Stappia indica: one gene and its partner. The protein of the gene in region 2 interacts with the protein of the main gene of each other region in a pairwise test. Links are inferred from orthologs where the notes say so. Each region holds a gene or a part of one and is shown on either strand. Other genes may lie near its edges. The genes, in order: ptsN and trkA.

What was found.
Region 1: the proteins of trkA (region 2) and ptsN interact in binary tests that used the Escherichia coli proteins (3 or more experiments, as listed by UniProt). The link is inferred for Stappia indica from one-to-one orthologs.

Annotation. Positions count from the first base shown.
Region 1 is NZ_CP046908.1:3,385,397-3,388,433, reverse strand. The notes cover bases 132-2,850. They hold ptsN (PTS IIA-like nitrogen regulatory protein PtsN), read left to right. Parts: upstream 132-1,118; coding sequence 1,119-1,583; downstream 1,584-2,850. Other genes in these bases: GH266_RS15885 (Hsp20 family protein), read right to left, coding at 2,074-2,502; GH266_RS15890 (BQ00720 family protein), read right to left, coding at 1,740-1,997; hpf (ribosome hibernation-promoting factor, HPF/YfiA family), read left to right, coding at 448-1,026. In the rest of the region: GH266_RS15880 (hypothetical protein), read left to right, coding at 2,969-3,037. UniProt on the Escherichia coli protein: Seems to have a role in regulating nitrogen assimilation.
Region 2 is NZ_CP046908.1:290,451-293,744, forward strand. The notes cover bases 258-3,233. They hold trkA (Trk system potassium transporter TrkA), read right to left. Parts: upstream 2,446-3,233; coding sequence 1,069-2,445; downstream 258-1,068. Other genes in these bases: GH266_RS01400 (D-amino-acid transaminase), read right to left, coding at 258-1,025; ntrX (nitrogen assimilation response regulator NtrX), read right to left, coding at 2,503-3,233. Also shown: more of GH266_RS01400, read right to left, coding at 162-257; more of ntrX, read right to left, coding at 3,234-3,294. UniProt on the Escherichia coli protein: Part of the constitutive potassium transport systems TrkG and TrkH. May regulate the transport activity of TrkG and TrkH systems. Binds to NAD(+) and NADH.

The DNA of each region.
Region 1 (3,037 bases), 3.1 Mb from region 2 along the record:
CAGCGCGCACGCCGCAGACGCGGCGTCGGGCCGGGGCGGCAGGGAAAGGCAAGGTGGCAATGAAACCCTTGTTTCTTCAGGCACTTGGCGAGGCCGCAGGCCTTCGCTCCGACCGCTGCCGCCGCACCGCCAGCCGGACTCCATTTGACTTAACGCAGCCGCACGCTTATAGACCCGCGCTCATGCGTGCCGGGAACGGCACGTATGGTCGTATCGCGCGCAAGGACAGCGTCTTGGACGCGATCCGGGCGCGAGAGGCGGCCGGCAGACGAACCGCCGCAAGGCGCCGTGCTGCAGGCAAGACCCCGAACCGGGATGCAATAGGTCGGGTTGCGGATATCAATTCGGAGCCCGGTTTGTCACAGTGGGGTCGCCCATGATGAAACTGGCGAGAATCACGCCATATTCAGGCATGGGTCGGTACGACCAGAACAAGAAGAGGTTCTCATGACACTGCGGATATCGGGAAAGAACGTCGATGTCGGCGATGCTTTGCGGACGCATATCGAGGATCGCGTCGCTGAAGCCATCTCGAAATATTTCGACGGCGGCTATACCGGCCACGTGACGGTCGGGCGCGAAGGATCCGGTTTCCGCTCCGAATGCCTGCTCCACCTCGACACCGGCATCGACCTGCAGGTGTCGGGCGACAGCCAGGATCCGCGCCAGGCCTTCGATGCCGCCGCAGAGCGGATCGAGAAGCGGCTGCGCCGCTACAAGCGCAAGCTCAAGGATCATCACGCCAATGGCGCCGCCAACGGGCGCGAGGTGTTCGAGGCGACTTCCTACGTCCTTGCTTCCATGGAGGAGGACGAGGAGGTCCCGGCAGACTTCACCCCGCTGGTGGTCGCAGAGACCACCGCCAAGGTGAAGACCATGACCGTCGGCATGGCGGTCATGCAGCTCGATCTCGCGGAAGCGCCCGTGGTGGTGTTCCGCAATGCCGGCAGCGGGACGGTGAACGTCGTCTACCGCCGCCCTGACGGCAATTACGGGTGGATCGACCCGGACAACGCAGCCCGATAGACCATCGACGCAATCCGGCCCGCCGCGTTCCCCGAGCGGAATGCGGCGGCGCGCCGGTTGCCTTTTTCGTTTCTCGAACCAAGAGTCGCCTTATGGATCTCAACGATCTCATCACATCGAAAGCGATCGTTCCGAGCCTGAAAGCGAACAGCAAGAAGCAAGCGCTCCAGGAACTCGCCGCCAAGGCCGCGGCCGTCACCGGCCTGCCCGAACGGGATGTGTTCGACACGCTGTTGCAGCGCGAACGCCTCGGCTCGACCGGGGTGGGCAACGGCATCGCCATTCCGCATGGCAAGCTGGTCCGTCTGGACAAGCTTGTCGGCCTGTTTGCCCGTCTGGAGCGTCCCATCGATTTCGATGCGCTGGACGACCAGCCGGTCGACCTGGTGTTCGTCCTGCTCGCGCCGGAAGGCGCCGGCGCCGATCACCTCAAGGCACTCGCCCGCATCGCCCGGCGCATGCGCGATCCGGGAACGGTCGCCAAGCTGCGCGCCACCAGCGACGCCGATGCGCTCTATTCCATCCTGACGCAGCCGGCCGCCTCCAACGCGGCCTGAGGCCGGGAACTGAGGCCGGGAAAGCGCCTGTCGCCCGGATATGAAAAGGCCCCGGTTCCTTGGCGGAACCGGGGCCTTTCGCATCATGGGATCAGAAGACGGGCCCGGGCAGGGCCTGCACCCTACCGCGGCGCGCGGATGGCACCGTTCGACGCGTCAGTGCAGCGCCACGGTATCGAGCTGATGCTCGGCCGCATTGGCCAGCGCCGTCTCGCGGCTGTCGGACAGCATGATCGGCGTTCCGTCCGCGTTGAGCAGAACCCACAGGTTCAACCCCGGGCGCATGCGCGGCGCCTGCGGAAACAGCGTCGTCAGGTCGTCCGAGGTCATCGGCTTCACATAGGCGATCTGCCCTGTGCCGAGCGCCTGGAATTCGCCGGGCTTCATGGTGAAAGTCTGTTCATCACACGTCATGGCATCGCTCCTTTCGCGTGGCCGGCAGGTCGCCGCACCACCGCTCCGGTCCGTGCGCCCAAGGCCGAATGCGGGGTCAGTCCCGCGCGTCGATCTCGATGCGGCGCACGATACGCTCGGGTTCCGGGCGGATGAGATCGATGGAAAGCAGGCCGTCCTTCAGTTCCGCGCCGAGGATCTCGATCCCTTCCGCCAGAACGAAGGCCCTTTGAAACTGCCGGGCCGCGATGCCGCGATGCAGGAACTGCCGCGTCTTGTCGTCTTCCTGGCGTCCGCGGATCACGAGTTGGCTCTCCTCGACGCTGACGTCGAGCTGGTCGCGGGTGAAACCGGCGACCGCCAGGGTGATGCGGATGATCTCGCCGCGCGTCTCGGTCTTGGGCAGCCGCTCGATATTGTACGGCGGATAGCCGTCGTTCGAGCCCTTGCTGACCCTGTCGAGCATCCGTTCCAGATCCTCGAAGCCGAGAAGCAGGGGAGAGGAAAACGCAGACATGCGCGTCATATGCTTCAAGCCCTTTTTCAAAGCGGCCCAATTCCAAACGATCCGTCCGCCGGCTGACCGGCGCGACCGAAACGTCCAACACGCCGGACCCTGACGGCATCCGGCCGGAACACACCTGGTTCCGTCTCGTCATATATGGCGAGACCGGCCGGCGAGTTCAAGAAAGCGCTTCGGCGACCCGATCGCAGCCCATCGGGACCCCGCGCACGAAGCGGCAGGCCGGGGCCTCCTGCCGCCAAGTCACGGCCCTGTGGACGACTTGGCAACTGTCGCAAGGTCAGATCTTGCGAATCAATGCAACTTGGAAAGTGCAAGACCTCTCGGAAGCAACCCAGCAAGCCATTGTTTCACTTATATAAAAATAATAATGATCCACCTAAAGGTTCCCTTAACCCGCAGAGCGGAAGCCTTGCATGATCCTATTGTGGACAGGAGCTTTCGAATGCGACGCCTTGCGGGAATTTTCTTGTTGTCGTCCCTCGCCTTGAGCGGACAGGCGGCCGCCGAGCCACCGGCACCCGATATCAAGGCGCTC
Region 2 (3,294 bases):
CCGGAAACAAAATCTGCCGCCATGCAGTCCTGCTGCCCGCAGCATTGCGCCCGGCAGATCCGACGTCAAGAGCCCGGGGGAAGACCCTCGGGCGCACGATGCCAGTCTAGCGCATCCTCGTTGCCATTGCTGCCCGTTTATATGACACAGCCTGCCTCAAGTCACACCGCACTGACTTCGGCCGTTTCATGGAACATGCGTCGCAACTCTCGCGTCACCTCGCCGGGATGCCCATTGCCGATCGACTGATCGTCGATCCGCACCACCGGCATCACCACGGTCGTCGCCGCGGTCATGAAGGCTTCCTTGGCCTGCTTCGCCTCTTCCAGGCTGAAGGCCCGCTCCTCGAAAGTGAGGCCGTTGCGCTCGATCATGTCGAGCACGACCTGGCGGGTGATGCCCTTCAGGATGCCGCTTGCGGCCGGCCGCGTCACAAGACAGTTGTCCTTGGTGACGATCCAGGCATTGGTCGAGCCGCCTTCGGTCACCATGCCGTCGCCATCGACGAACCAGGCTTCCTTGGCACCGGCCTCTTTCGCCTTCTGCTTGGCCAAGACGTTCGGCAGCAGGCCGACGGTCTTGATGTCGACGCGCTCCCAGCGGTTCTCCGGTACGGAAATCACCGAGACGCCCTTTTCGGCCAGGGCAGCAGCCGCCGCCGGCTGAGACGAACGCGCCGTCACCACCAGTGCGGGCTCGACGGAGGCCGGCGGGAAGACGTGGTCGCGGCGCGACACGCCGCGCGTCACCTGCATGTAGACGAGGCCGTCGCGCACCTTGTTGCGGCGAACCACCTCGTGCAACACCTGCGACAGCGCCGCCCGGCCCATCGGCATGCGGATCAAGAGCTCGCCCAGCGACCGCTCGAGGCGGTCGAGATGGCGCCGCTCGTCGACGAGATGGCCGTGCCAGATCTCGCAGACCTCGTACACGCCATCGGCGAACTGGTAGCCCCGGTCCTCGATATGAATGGCGGCCTCCGCGTGCCGGACATAGCGTCCGTTCACATATGCGATGCGGCTCATGCTTCCTCCAGTCGATTGCGGAACGCGGCAGCCCGGCCGCGTATCAGAAGAATTCCAGGCTGACGCGGAACATCTGCTCCACCTGCCGCACCCGCTCCGCGATGGCGAAAAGCACGCAGCGGTCATGGGCGCGGATCACGGTCGAGCCGTCCGGCGTGATGACGGTCCCGTCGCGGAAGACTGCGCCGACGCGAATGCCGTCGGGCAGTTCGACCTCCCGCAAGGGCTTGCCGACAAGCGGCGAGGTTTCCAGCGCCTCGGCCTCGATGACCTCGGCCGCGCCGTTCTGCAGGGCATGGACGCCGCGGATACGGCCGCGCCGCACATGCTGCAGGATCTTGGAAATCGTCACTTGCCTCGGATTGACGAAGGCGTCAATGCCGAGCGCATGGGCAAAGGTCGGGTAGCTCGGATTGTTGAGCAGCGCCAGGTTGCGCTTGCAGCCGAGCTTCTTGGCCATGACGCAGGAGAGGATGTTGACCTCGTCCTCGTTGGTCAGCGCGATCAAGGTGTCCGCGTCCTGGATGTCGGCTTCCTTGAGGATGGTCTGGTCGAGCGCGCTGCCATGCAGGATCACGGCGCGCTTCAAGGTGTCGGCGATGCTGAGCGCGCGCTCGCGCGAATGCTCGATGATCTTGACCTTGGCGGCCGACTGGCGCTGCTCCAGCGTGCGCGCGACATAGTGGCCGATATTGCCGCCGCCCGCGATGACGACCCTTGTCGCCTCCGGCTCCTCATGGCCGAAGATCGCCAGCGTCCGCCGCACCTGGTCGCGCCGCGCGACCACATAGACGAGGTCGTCGACGAACAGCGTGTCAGAGCTCTTGGGAACAAAGAGATGATTGCCGCGAAAGACGCCGGTGACCACGGCGCCGAGATCGGGAAACAACTCCGTCAACTGGCGCAGCGGTGTGTTGACCACCGGGCAATCCTCCCGGCAGATCAGGCCGACCACCACCACCTGATCATCGGCAAAACGCACGGTCTCCACCGCGCCCGGCAGCGCAAGGCGGCGCAGCACCATCTCGCCCACCTCGATCTCCGGCGAGATGATCACGTCGATGGGCATGTTGTCCCGGGAGAAGAGGTCGCTCCAATGCGGCTTCAGATAGCTCTGCGCACGCACGCGCGCCACCTTGGTCGGCACCTTGAACAGGGAATGGGCCACCTGGCAGGCGACCATGTTGACCTCATCATAAAGCGTGACGGCGATCAGCATGTCGGCCTGGTCGGCACCGGCCTGCGCCAGCACGTCCGGATGCGCGCCATGACCGACGAAACCGCGCACGTCGAGCGTGTCGCGGATCGCGTTGATCAGCCGCGGCGAGGAATCGATGACGGAGACATCGTTCTGTTCGGCCGCAAGCTTCTCGGCAATGCCGTAGCCCACCTGGCCGGCGCCGCAAATCACCACTCTCATCGGATCGAAGTCCCTTCAAGGTGTCCGGTCAATCCGGAACCTACCACGTCGCAACGGCTATGAAAGACCAAGCGACTTCAGCTTCCGGTGCAGGGCGGAACGTTCCATGCCGACGAACTCCGCCGTGCGGGACACGTTGCCGCCGAACCGCTTGATCTGGGCCTGCAGATAGTCCCGCTCGAACATCTCGCGCGCATCCCGAAGCGGCAGCGCCATCAGATGCTCGCCGCCGCCATTGGTTGGCAGGCTCGGCACGTCCGCGCCGATCTCGCCCGGCAGCAGGTCGGCGGTGATCACCGCTTCCGGATCGCCGCGGGTGAGGATCATCAGCCGTTCGACGTTGTTGCGCAGCTGGCGCACGTTGCCCGGCCAGTCGTGTGCCTGCAGCACCGCCATCGCATCCTCGCCGATCTTGCGGATCGGCAGGCCGGACGCGGCCGAAATCTGCTCCATGAAGAAATGGACCAGGTCGGGAATGTCGTCGCGCCGCTCGGCCAGCGGCGGCACCTGCAGCGGCACCACGCCGAGCCGGTGGAACAGGTCCTCGCGGAAGCGCGCCTCGGAGATCTCGCCCTCCAGATTACGCGCACTCGACGACAGGATGCGGATGTCGACGTTCACCTTGCCGACGCCGCCGACGCGGGTGAAGGTCTGGTCGACCAGTACGCGCAGGATTTTGCCCTGGGTCTCGTAGGGCATGTCGGCAACTTCATCGATGTAGAGCGTGCCGCCATGGGCCTCTTCCATCGCGCCGACCTTGCGGATGCGCCCCTCGGTGTCCTCGATCCCGAAGAGCTCGTCCTCCATGCGATCCGGCGTGATCGTCGCCGCATTGATCACCACGAAGGG